DNA from 4 places in the Paenibacillus sp. J2R1T-4 genome. Region 4 is predicted to be linked to each of the others. Evidence: riboswitches for the same ligand, from Rfam matches in the RefSeq annotation. Region 4 holds a riboswitch; each other region holds the start of a gene.
The links. A riboswitch is a leader RNA that binds a small molecule or an ion and turns the genes downstream of it on or off. The one in region 4 is predicted to bind cyclic di-GMP.
Positions count from the first base shown of each region.

Region 1: linked by a shared signal. The riboswitch ahead of AC58QD_RS04905 (diguanylate cyclase domain-containing protein) and the one ahead of AC58QD_RS17110 (flagellar assembly protein A) in region 4 are both predicted to bind cyclic di-GMP.
Region 2: linked by a shared signal. The riboswitch ahead of AC58QD_RS18895 (hypothetical protein) and the one ahead of AC58QD_RS17110 (flagellar assembly protein A) in region 4 are both predicted to bind cyclic di-GMP.
Region 3: linked by a shared signal. The riboswitch ahead of AC58QD_RS18260 (hypothetical protein) and the one ahead of AC58QD_RS17110 (flagellar assembly protein A) in region 4 are both predicted to bind cyclic di-GMP.

Region 1 covers NZ_JCAUBA010000002.1:283,238-287,443, reverse strand. Annotated here, with positions in the region: gene hflX (GTPase HflX) at 1-861, opposite strand, end outside; gene AC58QD_RS04905 (diguanylate cyclase domain-containing protein) at 1,013-2,386, opposite strand; cyclic di-GMP riboswitch class I at 2,483-2,570, opposite strand; gene AC58QD_RS04900 (SPL family radical SAM protein) at 2,661-3,479, opposite strand; gene trpS (tryptophan--tRNA ligase) at 3,594-4,206, opposite strand, start outside.
Region 2 covers NZ_JCAUBA010000011.1:94,699-98,904, forward strand. Annotated here, with positions in the region: gene AC58QD_RS18895 (hypothetical protein) at 1-2,245, opposite strand, end outside; cyclic di-GMP riboswitch class II at 2,328-2,411, opposite strand; gene AC58QD_RS18900 (S1C family serine protease) at 2,515-4,206, opposite strand, start outside.
Region 3 covers NZ_JCAUBA010000010.1:196,027-200,232, forward strand. Annotated here, with positions in the region: gene ytvI (sporulation integral membrane protein YtvI) at 1-27, opposite strand, end outside; gene AC58QD_RS18240 (iron-sulfur cluster assembly accessory protein) at 178-477, shown strand; gene AC58QD_RS18245 (YuzB family protein) at 513-737, shown strand; gene AC58QD_RS18250 (hypothetical protein) at 836-1,099, opposite strand; gene AC58QD_RS18255 (YjcZ family sporulation protein) at 1,649-1,762, shown strand; cyclic di-GMP riboswitch class I at 1,941-2,026, shown strand; gene AC58QD_RS18260 (hypothetical protein) at 2,100-2,393, shown strand; gene AC58QD_RS18265 (molybdopterin-dependent oxidoreductase) at 2,682-3,992, shown strand; gene AC58QD_RS18270 (lipoate--protein ligase family protein) at 4,043-4,206, shown strand, end outside.
Region 4 covers NZ_JCAUBA010000009.1:210,452-214,657, reverse strand. Annotated here, with positions in the region: gene AC58QD_RS17110 (flagellar assembly protein A) at 1-1,711, opposite strand, end outside; cyclic di-GMP riboswitch class I at 1,852-1,935, opposite strand; gene AC58QD_RS17105 (FAD-dependent oxidoreductase) at 2,351-4,195, shown strand.

The DNA.
Region 1 (4,206 bases), on a different contig from region 4:
AGCCTCACACACTTCCTCCAGAGTCGCACGAAATGCGGCGATAAGATCATGCGGAAGATTTTGAATAAACCCTACCGTATCCGTCAGAACGATTTCTTGGCCGTTTGGCAAACGCAAATTCCTCGAAGTAGGATCTAGTGTAGCGAACAGCTGATTCTCTGCAAAAACATCGGATTCCGTTAAACGGTTCAGCAGCGTGGATTTCCCTGCATTCGTATACCCAGCCAGAGCTACTTGGAACACACCCGATTTCTTGCGTCGATCACGATGTAATGTACGATGTCTAACTACTTCCTGAAGTGCGGTCTTGAGCTCCGTAATTCGGTCACGAATATGCCGGCGATCGGTTTCCAACTTCGTCTCCCCTGGACCTCTCGTACCTACCCCGCCTCCAAGACGGGACAAATTCTTTCCTTGTCCGGATAGCCTTGGCAGTAAATAACTTAACTGTGCCAGCTCTACTTGAAGAATCCCTTCTCTCGTCTTGGAACGCTGTGCGAATATATCCAGAATAAGCTGAGTTCGATCGATGATCTTGACATCCAACGATTGTTCTAGATTACGTACCTGGGCTCCAGATAGCTCTTGATCAAAGATGACCGTGTTGGCGCCATGTGTTTCTAGAAGAACTCTTACCTCCTCGACTTTCCCTTTGCCAATAAACCATTTCGAATCAACAGAATCCTTAGCTTGAATCAGGGAGTCAAGTACTTGCACACCCGCTGTCTCAGCCAGACTTGCAAGCTCCTGTAAGGAGTATTGAATCATTTCTTCAGACAACCGATTGCTCTTAATCACTAAGCTTACTAATACCGCTTTATCCAATTGATCGCCGCTAATTTCATGCGAGGTTGGTTTCATATTCACTACCTCCGATAGAACAGATTCAGACCCAAAGCCACACCATATACTCGTAACTGTTCTGCATCAAACTTGTTATATTGTACCACAATGCCTTGAAAACTTTCATTCCAGAACAAAAAACCGTCAAAGTGACGGCCATTAAAAGTTATTATATGCTGAACGTCAAGACATGGGGATGCTCATTCTCCACTTTCTTGCTTTCTAATATGTATTGCCCTAAGGCGTAATAACCTGCAATCTTGTACCCAACTGTGATCGGTATGACGACAACACGGAGGGGAATCAGAGCTCCATTCCTGGAGATGATCTTCATCTCAAAATGGCTGGGACTGCCGCTGGTGATTGTTGAGTTGAATCCTTCAATCACAGCCTTCTGATCTTCTTCGACAATCAGTTTGAAGTAAGGAAGCCCTTTGAACTCCTCGTTCGTATAACCAATTAACTTTTGTGCGGCAGGATTTAGCTCCAACATAATACCCTCACTATCAAAAATTGCGATAGGATCTGGATTATGATCGAATAATTGATCGGACTTACCTTGCTTGCTGGCTATACGCTTCCTGCGTTTATACTCATACATATTCAAATCGGCATGATGCATCAATTGTTCGATATTTGTTATTGTGTTTGGATCTGATACAGTATCACCAATAGAGAATGACAACTTGATTGGATATTGTTCGCTGCTGGAAACATATTGGCTATGATTCAATTGGGCCTCGATTCTTGCCAGAACATCTGAGTTGTCCTCAGTGTCCTCCAACACGATCACAAATTCATCTCCGCCTAAGCGACCGACGATTCCGTTAATCCCTTCCATCATCTTATTGAGCTGCGAGGCAAAGTAGACAATTACTTTATTCCCGATCATATGGCCATAAGTATCATTAATTTGCTTAAAATGATCCAGATCTATAAGAATGACCCTGACTCTATGTCCCTTAACAATAAGATGTTGACCAAAGATCAATGTCTGTTGGAGGGATGACAAACCTGTTAATGAATCAATCATAGACAATTGTCGGTATTCATTGCGCTCCTTCAATAACTTCCGCATCATTCGGGTTAATAAGGAGTACACCAGAGCATTAAGCAGGACAGCAATAACATTAGCCCAAAGTTCAGTGTTATCCACTTGACCTTGATAGCGTATTAGCGAGATCGCCGACAATAACCCTGCAGCGAAAGTAAATCTGGGATCAGGCACAAGCAATGCAAAACAAAGCAAAATGGGGTATAAGACAAGAAGGAAGCAATACAATTGAATGATTGGAAACACGACCAGTAAGAGCAATAACACAGTACTTGCTAACGAATACAACATAACGATGGAGGTTCGGGTCCGGAATAGCAGAATCAATAGTAAGGAGAAAAGGATGGCTATACTAAGCCCGAACCAAGACTGATAAACAGAGGCAAAGGCACAGCTAGCGGCGAAGACTACAAGGGGTCCCGCCAACACCTCCAAACCGTCATGAGGGAAAAACCTTTTCCAGATGGAACCGAACTTCGCTTTGACCATCAATCATGCTCCTTCCGACGGAGATCTAAGAATTAGACAAAAAAGCTATTCCATTGGATGGAATAGCTGGGTTTGCATTGAAAACAAATCATTGTTTCCGGCAACCCAGCTATCATAGTTCCGAAGGAACCTTAGATCTGAGGCTTTGCGTCCTTGCCTTTCAGCAAGTTTGCCAATATAGGTCAACCGAACTAATGATATAGTTCTTTTTCACTATATCATAGTAAGATAACTATTTCCAGTGATTGTCATGAAATATTGTTTCACCAAATGATCAGGGCAGAAATCCTTCCCGGCTAAGATATACATTGTGTTCTCCGAATCGTTCTCGCATCTGAGTCCAAACCCCGATATAAGCTGCCTTGTCATACCAATCCTCCATCCCTATCCGCTCGAAAAGCTCATGGATTTGAAGTGACTTGGTACGTTTGCCGCCGCTGCCGTCGCCCATGAAGAAATCATCCACGCACACCCGGTCGGTAACAGCTGCAAGCCTTTCTGCGAATGCTTGCGAGCTTGGTAAGACTGGCGATATTGCAGCTTGGGTAGGAATACCCGCTTCACGCAATTCACGCAGTGCTCTCAATCTTCCTGCAAGCGGAGGAGCCGCCGGACTAAATACTTTACGGACATCCTCAAGATCGGTTTCAACCGTCATACTCACACGTACTCGCCTGTCTAACCGAATCAACAAATCAATATCCCGGGTTACAAGAGGACTTCTTGTCTGTACAAGCAAGAAATCCGGCGGCTCTTCTGCCATTACTTCAAGAAAAGATCGGGTCACCTTGGCATTCGCTTCTACAGGCTGATAAGGATCTGTTGCGCTTGACATGAATATGGTAACAGGCCCTTTCTTCTTGGCCTTCCGAAGATCGCGAAGCAATTGCTCAGAACCTTGCTCCTTCACATCAACCCATGTTCCCCACTCCTCAGCACGGAACAAGGCTACAGGCATACGGCGAACATAGCAGTATGAGCATGCAAAGGCACAGCCGGAATAAGGATTCAAGGTGTGACTATATCCAGTTAAGTAACCGCCGGTAGGAGTTAATAGTTGCTTGGGGACAACCGAACGAATTTGAACGGGCATTTTCTTTCACTCCTCCGACAAGATATAGCAATTGTACATCAAACCTCATTGTATCCTTTTTATCCAATGCGCACAAGTGTTCTGCTTTTTCTAGTAAAATATCCAATCGTAAGCTTACAGCATTCTAAGATTCATCGCTTCACGAACCTCAGAGATCACTTCTTGCGCAGACTGTTTCGCTAGTTGATGCCCTTCAAGTAATACATCGTGAATGTAAGATTCCGATAATTGAGCTCTCCTGGCTCGAAAAGGCTGCACAAGAGTATTAATGGACTCCGCTAGCCCTGCTTTACACTGAACACAACCGATTTCTGCGCTTCGGCATTGCAATGCAATTGTCTTTGTTGTCTCTTCCGTACTGAAAAAAGTATGAAGATGGTACACATTGCAGCCGTCCAAAGTCGGTGTGCCTGGCTGATGAAGATATGCCCTGGTCGGATCTGAATAAGCCTTCTTGATCTTCCCATCAACTACTTCCTTCTCATCCTTCATACTGATATATGTCGATGGTGTATCTGACTTACTCATTTTCCCCTGACCAGACAGGGATGGAATTCGCACTGCATGCTCAAGCATGGGCTGTGGCTCAGGAAATATTGGACCGTACAATTGATTGAAACGTCGCTTCATCGTTCTCGCCATCTCCAGATGAGCGAGCTGATCTTCCCCCACCTGGACCAAGCTCCCCTTATGGATCAAAATATCGGCAGTCATTAACACAGGGTAG
Region 2 (4,206 bases), on a different contig from region 4:
CGTTACCATCGCTCACATAGAACAAACCTGAACGGTTGCTTCCCGAGAGAGCCTTCAAACTAAATTTGAGTCTGTTATTGCCTGAACCAAATTCAAATTCATAGTTAGGGCGGAACAGATTACGCAGTTTCTTGGAGAATCCTAAATCGGAAGGACTTCCGCTACCAATTCCATTGCCGTTGCCATTGCCATTCCCGTTACCATTTCCATTTCCATTTCCATTACCATTGCCATTGCCATTGCCGTTTCCGTTCCCATTGCCGTTGCCATTACCGTTTCCATTCCCATTGCCATTTCCGTTCCCGTTACCATTGCCATTGCCATTGCCATTGCCTGGACCAGGTATAACTCGATTATTCCAATTTGTTATTTGCTCCTGAATGGAATCCCACAGTTGATCCATCTTCTGCGTAATAACATCCCCAGCTAAAGCACTGTATTTCCGCTGAACTCCAGTCAAGGATTCACTTAATCTGTCACTCAAACCAGAGTTAAATTCTCCTCGGACATTGTTCGTCCATTGTGTCAAATCATTCCGGTAAGCCAGCTTCTCCTGGTCGGAAATCCGGTCAGGATCTTGTTGGATAGCCGCCTTTATTTCATCGAAATAATCTTTCACATCCAACTGCAGCCCTGTACTCCACTCATTAAGGAAGCCCGCCGCCTGTTGATCCCCGGCATTACGGAAGTTAATAGACTCCCCGACAAACTGAGTTAAAGCAGCCTGGACCGTGCTCATGTTACTATCAGCCTGCTGCTGTAAGGTATTGCGGAATCCAGCGGGTCCAGATGCAAGAGCGCTCGCAGCCTGCTGCTTCTGGGTTCCTAACCAGCTAGTGATTTGACCCGTATATCCTTGCTTCTCTTGATCAGAGATGACGTCTGAATCATTGAATATAGCTGCATTAATGGAATCGAGTACATTCGATGAGGAATCGCCTAAGGCATTATCCCATTGATTGAATGATTGACGAGTCTGATCGACCAAAGCGGTGTAGGCACTAACTGCAGATTGGACTGAGGTCCTATATGCATCTTGTAATTCACTTAGCTTATCACCGGATAATTCCAATAAGCTTCCACGAATACCAGTAGGAACATTCTGCAAACGATTAGTAAGCTGGGTCTGATTCGCTGTAGACCAATCCGTTACCCACTTATCGAAATCCTGCAGATCCTGCTGGGATACAACTCCATCCGCATCGGCCGACAATTGCTGATTAACTCGTTGCAATAGATCACTGGTGTTACCGACGTTATTGTTCCACTCTTGATATACTGCACGCGCAACACCTGAAGCTGCCGTATGCGCTGCAACTTCTGCACGAACGTCAACCCATAGATTATCAGCTAGATTATCTAAAGCCTTGTTCGCTCTGCCTAAAAGCCTTTGTGTAATATCCCGTCCTGAATCGCGTAGTTGGTCTGAAAGGTCATCATATTTAGCCTCTATCCAGTCATTCAGTTGAGTCCGAATACCCGATAAGCCGTCTTCACTAATTTCAGTAGGCGATGCATCAATCAAATTCTTCACACTGTCCAGATATTGGCCACCAGCTGATAGCAGGGAATCTCTCCAGTCTCTGAAGATCTGTCTTGCCTCAGAAGAAGGGGTCGGGCGTTCCGGACGATCTGGACGATCTGGACCATCTGGGCCATCTGGATCGTCCGGGCGATCTGGATCGTCTGGTCTGTCTGGTCGATCTGGGCGATCTGGTCGATCTGGTCGATCTGGTCGATCCGGTCTGTCTGGGCGATCTGGTCGATCTGGACGATCTGGACGATCCGGTCTGTCCGGGCGGTCCGGACGATCCGGACGGTCTGGGCGATCTGGACGATCTGGACGATCTGGACGATCCGGACGATTCGGTTTGTCCGGTCTATCCGCTCTGTCTGGACGGTCTGGGCGATTTGGTTTGTTTGGTTTGTCTGGTCTGTCTGGCCGATCCTGACGGTTTGTTTTGTCCGGTCTGTCTGGGCGATCCGGTCGATCTGGTTTGTCTGGTTTGTCTTGTTTTTCCGGCTTGGCCTTCTGAGCTACAGAGGAAGAAAGCGCAGCTGCTGCTGCTGCTGCATTGCGGTGGCTGCTCTTAATGTATACGGCAGCTAATGTATAGTCCGGTTTGGCAATTGGTGGTGTTTGCGGTCCGTGATGTCGCTTAAGCTTCTCCTTTAGCACTCCATGTGAAATCATATTGGCATTAGAAGAAGCTGAAAATGGGGATGACGATGAGGGCAAAATCATTGCGGTTCCTCCTTGAATCAAGTTAAATCATACACGTTACGTAGTTGTCCGGACAAAGAAAAGACCGCCTTTTCAGTCCAGCAAAAAGTACGGTCGGTTGCATCACTGACTCCTCATGTCCCAGATGCCCAATTACAAGACATGAATCATAGTCCCCGATATGTTATTGCTTCTATATTATCACGATCAACCCGGTACTTACCAGCCTATTTTTGGTAAAATAGACCTAAAATAAAAGTTTTACAAAACTATAAAATGGTTCTATTTAACTACTCCTTGATCATAATGGAGTTAGCTGCTGTAGTGCTGCGATTCACATTTTCTTCCGTGCTAACCGCATCATTCATTTTGATCGTGATCGTATATGTTATGTTGTTCCGATTGAATACGTACTCTGTCTGTGTATAAGGGGCTTTCTTCAAGTTATAACGGATGGATACTTTCTTGCCTTCACCTGAATAGGTGGAATCATCAGTAATCTCATACGTAAACTCCTTGTCGTTCTCGTTGCTCTTCTTATGTCCCTCTTCGAGCTTCTTGACAACATCCTCAACAGTCGATTTATCATTTGCTTCTACAGATACCATACCGCCGTAGAAGGTAAAAGCCATCCTTGGACTATCCTTCGTGATAAAATCGCTATAAGAATACCAGGTTTCTGGAATTTGAATGGAATATTTGAACTTCTCATTCGTATATTTGATTGTTTTGTTTTTATCTGTTATGTCATCTTCATCCTGGATAAAACCCAGGTTCGTATTCATATCTTCTTTGTTCACTTTTATAGATTTGATAATTCCTGCGATAAGTTTGGTTACTTCCTCATCATCAGCATCATTCTTGAAGCCTACATTAATCTCGTATTTATACTTGTCCTTGATCAAATAAATTCTTTCTTCAGATTCCCACTCGTCGCCGCCCATCTTCGAAGCCAATCGAACCTTTCTGATCACAACACCGTCTGTAGTAAATTCTTCCCAATCACCGATCTGCCGGTAGTCTGCAACAAACCGATCTTTGAATTGCTGCTCTTCACGGACCGTCCAGTCTGCCAAAGTCTCTCCAGAGGAAGCTGATGTGACATACACTTCTACATGCTGGTCATAATCTTCATTTGAATAAGAAAGCTCGCTGGTATATTCATTTCCTGACCAACCGGAAGGAAGCTCGAAGGATAAGCCGTATTCATTCGTAAATACAGCATCTCCGTCCTTATAAATCGAGATATCCTTAAGTGAGGCATCTTTGGCGTCAAAGCTCAAGGTAAAGCTATCCAACAAATCATTATAGAAATTATGCTTCACCTTGTTCTTGTAATTCTCTTCGTTCTCCACGATCAGAGTTATGTAATAGATTTTGTCACCCTTCAAGAAAGCACGGACTTGGTAATAGTTTTTACTGTTCGATTGGCCTACCAGTTTGGCATATGAGTACGGCTTTTGCTCAATATATCGCTTCTCAAGAACCGAATCATCGAAGTCATTAGTCAACTTGCGCAGCAATCCCTTTACGGATAAATCTTCACTTTGCTCCTCATCAACCGAGATACTGATCATGAACTCCCCTTTGGCATCACCGAAGATCACACGATCCCCTTCATCAGTCTGCATGCTCTTCACAAGCCCGGCGGGATACTTCATCGACCATCCATAATGGCTGTCCCCGATATGAGTTTTGCCTTGGTCATTGTCAATATAAGATCCATCGGAATCCTGCGTCCACTGGGATGCAGACTCTGTATCTTCTTCTAATACTACACTGCGCACGACCGTCTGTCCGTCAGATTGCATCGTGATCCGTATTGTATCATCAGGCAAATATTTCTTCATAAATTCATTATATTCAACTAGTGTTGTAATCGATGATTGATCGATGGATACGATTGCGTCGCCTTGCTTGATACCTGCTTTGGCTGCTGGAGAATCCGGATCGACATAGGAGACCTTAAGACCTTCCTTGGC
Region 3 (4,206 bases), on a different contig from region 4:
GTAATATTTTTTATAGAACGAAAGCATGGGTTCACCCCTTCATCAGTTAACCCTTATGGAGGGCCTCCCACTATTTTACATGGTACAACCTCCAAGGGCAATGCGGGCTTAAGATTAGACGATGCGAGCAAAACATGATATGATTTTGATGACTTAAGGGACAAGGAGTGATTGGACATGGAGTGCAAAATAACGCGCAGTGCGGCAAAAGTACTGCTCAAGGAACTGGAATTGGAAGAGAACAAAGGATTAAAGGTTAGAGTGAAAGTAGAGTTTACGCACGCTGGACTTGTTCAATACGCCTTAGGGTTGGATGACGCTGACGAAAACGACGAAATCGTAATGACCGATAAAGGGATTGAAGTGTTATTAGAGCGAACAGAAGATGTGCTGGACGGCGTTAAGATCGATTATTTGTATGTGCCGAACGAAGGGTTCTTCATTACTAACCCGAGCAAAGGAAATCTCGGCGAATAACACGCTGCCGCATTCGGGAAAGGAATACCTGAGTCATGGCCAATGATATACGGATTTGTGACAAATGCAAGCATATGAAGGTAAAGACAATGCTGCCTAAGCTGCAGAAACTTGTACCCAACACAGAGATCAAGGTAGGCTGCAAGTCCTATTGCGGTCCTTGTTCGCGAGCAGCGTTTATTTTCGTGAACGGGCGGTATATAACCGCACCCACGGAAGATGAAGCAATTGACAAGGCAATAAAATACTTAAAAGCATAACTGCTGAATGAGTAAGAGCATCTTTCCCTGTTGCAGGGATCGATGCTCTTTGACGTATCAACAGGACCAGGTCACTCGTAAAATGGGGTGCTGATCCTTCATTTTTTACCGGAGCTTCGTTTGGCCTTTTGGTTAGGAACAGGTCGGCTGCCGGCTCTTCTACCGCTCGGAGTTCTTGATTCTTTAATCTTGCGGAACAAAAAGATCCCATTGTATATTCCCGCTAAGCCTATGAACGCTAACATTAGTTGAAGAAGCAGTGAGTCAGGCTGCACAAAAAACACAATGACACAAATGACGGTGAACAATAAGGCCAATACTAACTCGATAAGGACAAGCAGATTCCATACATTGCGATTCATGATCCATCCACCTCTAGCATGCTCGGTTATGTGCTCTAGTCTATCACACCGAAGGGCAGCAAGCCATATAAGCATAAAGGACCTCAAAATAGTGTTGATGTCTTTGAATAACCTGTCCCTTTCCTCGGCTCATCCTTAGGAATACAATGCATTATTCCGAGAAATAGGGAGGAAAAATATGAATTCATACAGCTCGAAAAAACTTGGTGTGAATAGTAACAGCAGCGCTTTTTGTAGAAATGTGTGCAATTTATTCGGTTCGGGACGTGCATCTTGCCGTCGCGATTGCGCTGCTTGCTGCAGAGGAAAACGTAGAATGTCTGCAAATGTAAAGTCTAAGAACAAACATTGTGGATGCGGACACTGATCCAACCAGCATTGCAGCTAGAAATAGCGAATGGTTAGTTGGTTTACTTTGGTCAAGCAGGTGTAAAAAAACACAGATTTTTTGCAGGAACGGGCGTATATCCAATCCACAGGTCCCCTATATTCATACAGTGTGTAGTGTGGTGCAGCCACAAAGATGCATTGAAGAGAGGAGGACGGAACATGGGATTCGTTGGCGGAGCAGGTGTAGGTTGTGGAGTAGGATTCACCTCAGTCGGTATTATCTTGGTTCTTTACATCTTATTGGTGATTATAGTTCGCCCATTTGGCTTGTAAAATTCCTGTGTGAAGATACTCATAACCTGAAAGGCCGGTGCAATGCGCCGGTCTTCTTTTTTTTGTGTGAAAATACACAATTTAATTGATTGTAAATAGGAAAAAAGGACGATGCTTAACTTACCTCAATCTTGTATGCTATAAGAACTACATAAGAAATTACGACAAACTTCGAACATTCTCGATACGGCAAACCTGGTGAAAGCCAGCGGCGCAAAACTACAGGGGCTACTGCCTTTTAGGCTAAGCCAGCCAGTTACCGAAAGAAGTTGGAGTTTTTTCTGTTTATATGAGGATAAATTATCCCAAATTCTAATCAAAAAAAGGAGTGAATGACGTGTACGGGAATGCAGGTGTAATGGAGCAAGGGTTTTATTTCAAAGTAGGCGGCGATTTTTTTGGGATGTATCATACGTCGGAAGGTCCTAAGTTATTTTTCAACCGGGACAAATACATGCTTCGCGACAATTGCTGGGACGTAGAGCTTGTGATCGGACAGAAGAACAATCTGTTTACGTTTTATTGGAAAGGCGAAGTGAAAATATCTTTTCGTTGCTCCAAGCATCAGGATTTCATCCTGTCTCTGTTCAATTTGCTTCAGGAAAAGTTCACTCGGCCACAGATGGCTTAATATTGAATACCTGACCATCAATAGAAGGAAGCACTTTGAGTGGCCTCGCCGTCACGAACAAGGGCTTCCTTATTTGTTCTGGTGGGGAAAAGTTCCGTAACCGCTTCAAGCATGTCGTCCATTTGATGATGGAGAAGATGCTTATTTTAATCCAACAACGTTGCCGGAAAGTGCTGTCAATATTAATTAAGTCGCCTTTCATCAGGAAGGCAATTGCTATACAATATAAGTATAAACTCTAGTGCGATCCTGTTATTTGCTTCTGACACTACCTCTTGAAGGGTGCGAATGAGAATGAGAATATGGGACAAATGGCAGAAGAAGTCTTTCGGTAAGAAACTGTCCATGCTGCATGCTTGGAATGCTTGGCTTGTTCTCCTGCTCGCTGTAAGCGGTATTCTCTTGTTTATCAAACCTTTTCGTGAGCTAGGTGTCGTTAGGGTGCTAACCAAGGAAGGGCATATCTGGCTTGGTTTGATATCAACGGTTATCGTGCTGATCTATTTACCGCAAATGATTCGACATATCAGGCAGCTGCGAGGCAAGCCAGAGCAGCAATGGAACTTAAGTGTAGTCCTCATTCTGCTTGTCGGGTGGGTTGTGTCCGGGATTGTATTATGGCAATTCCGTCAGTTCCCTCCAGTGTGGAGCAATGTTGCATTAACTATGCATGACCTGTTTACTTGGGTAGGCGTTCCATACGCAATCTACCATTCTGTTACCCGCAGCCGTTGGCTGAAGATGCGTCGTCCAGGCGCTGTTATGCAGCGCGAAGCGGGTGAAGGCGTGCGTGAGAGTGAGGGAGCACCGAGAATGGAGACACCGCGCTCTGTGACGGAGACGGTGCGCGATGTCTTGTACACACGTCGTTCTTTTATTCGTTGGGGATTGTTGGGACTTCTGGTTGTGCTAATTGGCCCCAAATTCGGACGTTGGCTGTTCTCGGGAGGCGGTAGTGGGGGAATAGACTTAAATGCATACGATCCGTCAAAAGACGGCAATCGAATGCTTCCTGCTCCGCAACCGTTGCCAGATTCTATCGTTCCCGTAGGAGGCGGCAGTCAGGGGCATTTTCGGATTTATACGGTAACACCGATTCCATCATTCTCATCCGATAATTGGAAATTCACGATCTCGGGACTAGTTGATCGCCCCCAGAGTTGGGATTGGAAGCAGTTCACGGATTTGGCTAGAAGTGTTCAAGTGAGCGATTTTCACTGTGTAACAGGATGGTCCGTCTATAACAATACTTGGGAAGGAATTGCACTTTCGAAGCTGCTCGAAAAGGCAGGGGTGCAATCCAAAGCGCGAGTTGTGAAATTTTACTCCGGTGACGGGGTATATACGGACACCCTTACATTAGCTCAAGCAGCCTTGGATGATGTAATGGTTGCTGTTCTGCTTGACGGCAAGCCAATTCCCCAGGAGTTAGGCGGGCCTGTTCGTTTGATCGTCCCTAAGATGTACGCCTACAAATCTGTCAAATGGCTGCAAAGTATTGAGCTAATCGATAAAGACCACATCGGATATTGGGAAGCCAGAGGTTACGATACAGATGCTTGGGTGCCGAGTTTGAAGCCTAGGCAGGGCAATGTATAGAGCAAATCAGAGATAGACGATATTAAGGTTTGAAGGAGCTAAGGTACCAGATGACAACTAGACCAAGCAAGGAAACGGAACAAGAAAGCGAACTGGGAATGGAAGGACAATCGGAGTCAGGAGTTGGGGAGCGGCAGCCATCTGAGCTCCCCCGCGGCGGCTTCTATATCCATGATACTAGCTCAAGAACGCTTGTTGGGGATATATTGTTTCC
Region 4 (4,206 bases):
TGGCGACTCCGGTTTGTCCACCTACGGTCTTGATATCTATACTTCCCCCAGCCTCCAGCTTGGCTCCTCTGCACACGGAAGCATCATTTCTGAACACAATATTGCCTGACGAGAACAAATCGCTTAGAAGCACCCCTTCACGTAAAACAACAATGTCTCCATTGGATTTCAACTCACTGTTCTGACACTGCATAATATTGACCTGAACCTTCACTTCCTGCATTCTGGCTACCTCTTGATGGGTTTCCTGCAGCAAAGCATGAAAGTTCTCGAGTGCACTGATCGTTGCCACCTCATGTAGAGTAGAAGGCTGCAGAAACGACTCCAGCATATGCTTCAATTCATGAAAATCCTGCTTTTTAATCTGTTGCACATTGGCGATGACAAAAAGCATTTCTTTAACAATAGAAGGAATTTGTTTAAATTTCGTTTCCATTAATAGGACGATAATTTGCCCATAATGCACAACCTGGTTTTTGGACTCCAGAATATTCATGAGCAGCTTGGATGCAGAAAGAAGGTTATTAATTTGCTCGCGCAACATTTTGGCATTGCTGTACAACCTATTGAACATAACGCCAAAATAACCGGAATACACCTTGCACCCAATCATATTGCCTTTGATATAAATACTGCCCGTTGCCGTTATAGTGCAATTGAATATACTTCCGAACACATACACATTTCCGAGCGATTCAATAATCATATTGTCCGTTACATCACCATAGACAACGACGTCCCCAGAGAAGAAAATATGACCGGTCTCTATATCTACATCCCCTGGAACAATATACGAAGTAGAGATGTCAAATGTCTTGATTTTGTTGCCGGTAATTCGAGGCCTACCTTCTCTGAGCGCAACGATTTCTCCTTCGGAATTCAGTTCAACACTTGACTTGGTCACAATGATGATATCTTTGGGCGAATTCGGGATCAGGGCTCTTCCATACACGTCGCAACCGGGAATACCTTGAACGGCAGGAGTTTTCTTGGCCAGGACGTCACCTCTCTGCACGGAGGGGATATTCAGATGATTCCGGTAATCGACAACCCCTGCAACTTCCGAAAACACACTTTCCACTTGCTCGGTAAAATATAGTTCCAATCGGGCGTCCTCTGCCGGGACAACAGGCTTCCCTTTGGCGATGAGTACCGGTTGATAAGTGGATACGTCTAGCTCTTGTTGGATAGCCGGAATGTCTGGATTTTTGATTAATTTCTTTCGGAACAAGGCTATAACATCATGTAACAATACTGTATCTATGAGGCGTGTAGTGTCTTCAAATGCAGAGACCGTGATATCAGAGGAGGCTTGTTGATTCGTTAAGCGCCAATCATACCGCTCCTTAGACCTCAGATGAAAAAAAGCCTGGAGCTTATCCTCCGATACGGTGATCTCGAACATTGGAGTTTCTCTTATACTCCATTCAATCAAATCGGATTCCGTTACAGTTACTTTTGTGTGCACTTCTTTCCCATTGACTCTAAGCACAACCGGATCTTTGGCTTGAATCATTGGATAATCTCCAGTCCCGCTCGGAGCTTGTACAAAGATTTGATTATCAATAATATGAATAGACCCGTCTTTGGCGATTTCGTATTCGTAAAGGTTATCCTGCTTGTAGTTAAGCGGTAATTTCTTTTTCCCGGAATCAAGCTCCAACTGATTAATCAACTCGGTCAGTTCACGTTCTGATATATGGCTCGCCATTTATTCCACCTCTCCAACTTTATTGGACAATCTAGACATTGAACACTATCACCCTGATTCATAGTTGTATTAGAAATTATGCTTTCTTATAATGCACACAAAAAAAACATCACCAAAAGGTAGATGCTTGAGTCCTACATTCCGGCAGTCTGGCAACCATAGATATGCTCGTTAGGCCCATAACTTTGCGTCCCTCCCTTTCGGAAAGTTTGCCAATATCAAGTTGTAGTGGTTCGTATTTTAGTAAAATCCGCCTATTGCATAGTCCTTGCGAACTATAATCTAATACCAATAATAGGATATATTAATGACTTTATCAACTTGCAATAGCATGCACTAATTGTCGTATTGTGTAAGATTTCTCACTGTTCCTTCATCATTCAGCATCATTCATATAAAATTAATAATTTTCATGAATGTAAAAAAAGGAGGACCTCCATCGGTGGAAGTCCTCATAGTATATTTTAAAAGGGGGTCTTGTTTACTATCATACCCCATGAACATTAGAGTTCTATGACAGAAATATTTCATTTGTGTAACAAATATCAATGGGTGTAATAAAATTTCCTTTCTATTTTCGGGGAAACTACGTAAAATATATAAGGACAACTATTATACTGAAGGGATGTAACATTTGGGGTGAAAAAAACGATCCTGCGCCTAACGTTCATCATGATCGTTCTGCTTGCTGGGCTAGCGGGCTACCGCTACTTTAGCAAGGGAATGGACTCCTTCTTCCCATGGATAGATAAGCAATACGACATCTTAGTTGTCGGAACCGAGCTAGAGGGGATGTATTTGGCCAAGAGAGCCCATGATTCTGGTCTGTCTGTCGGGATCCTGGAGCCTTCATCTGAAATTGGCGGGCAACTTCTTCAAGGTGAGATGCTTTATTTGGACGAAACGTTCGATGATCAAGGGAAGTCGCTGCTCCAAGGCTCAATCAAGGAGCTGTTCGAAAGGTATTACAGCGGTGAGATCCGTAAGTTAACGGAATTTACCACTTATTTCAATCAATTAATTACCGGGATTCCATTAGAGGTTAACGCTGCAATTACCAATATTGAAATGGAACATAAGCAAATTCGCTCGATTACTTATCAGACGAAGGACGGCAAGACCAAGAAATTGGAAGCCGACTATTTCGTGGATAATACAGACAGCGCCCATCTCGTTAGCCGACTTGGAATTCAACCGATGCCTGGCTTGGAATCCTTATACCACGCGCCGCAGCGAGAGTATATGAGTGCCACCTATATGATGAAGTTCAAAGGTGTGGACTGGGAGAAGTTTTACGGATCCTTCTGGCAATTGACCAAACCGGAACGCACAACACTATACGGTCCTGAGACGTATGTCGACGCTAATATCGCTTATGGCTTCCCACCTATAGTCGCCCGGCATGAACTGAAGAATCCGGATAAAGCCAATTTGCGCGGACTTAATATCCTGCATCAAAAAGACGGCGAGGTCATTATCAACGCTCTCCAGGTGTATGATGTTGACCCAAGCAAGCCGGATTCTATTGAAGCGGCTATGAAAGTGGCCAAGGAAGAGATGCCTTATATCCGCGACTTGCTTCGTCAGCACATTATCGGGTTCGAGAAGGCGGAACTGAACGGGGATCCACAATCCCTGTATGTTCGTGAGTATAACCATTATCCGGCAGAATATGTGCTTCAAGCCTCTGATCTGCTTGGCGGTCGAATGTTTTGGGACAATGTTAGTGTTGGCGGGTATTTCATTGACATTCAAGGCTCCCGCTCTAACCGAGAGGGCTTTGCTATCGGGAAGCCGGACAAATACGGACTGCCGCTTAGAAGCTATTTGTTGAAGGATGCAGACAATGTCATTCTAACAGGCAAATTAGTCGGCTCCTCATATGTTGCTTTTGGCAGTACGCGCATTCAACCTAACGGTGCATTAGCCGCAGAGAGCATCGGTCTACTCCTAGCCCAATATAAAGGAACTAATCTCAAACATCTGACGGAAGACCAGCTATCGCAATTCCAGACTATGATGAAAGAGAAACATTCTATACATTTAACGCCTCCCCCAGGAACTAGTAAAATTGTAGGCATGACTCCTCAAGATATCGAGGAACTGGACCGCGGACATATCACCCTGTTATCCAATGCAGCACAAGCGCGAACTTTACCTTTTATCAGGGTATTAGTGGACAATCAGGAAGTTAAGTTCACAGCCCACAAGCCTGTCATTATTGACGGCAAGACATGGTCACCAGCGGATGAATTGTTAAAAGCCTTCGGTGCCACTTACGTAAGGATTGATCTGGATCACAAAGAAATCCGATATAAGATGAACACTGAGGATGAGATCCGCTCGATCTCCACCTCCCTCAATATTCTGAACAACCGGGTACTGGTCAATTTGAGAGAGATTAGCGATTTGTTCGGGTACCGCACCTCTTGGGATAATCCTAATCGAATGATCAATATTTACCGGAATTTGATTACTAATTGATTTGGAATCAG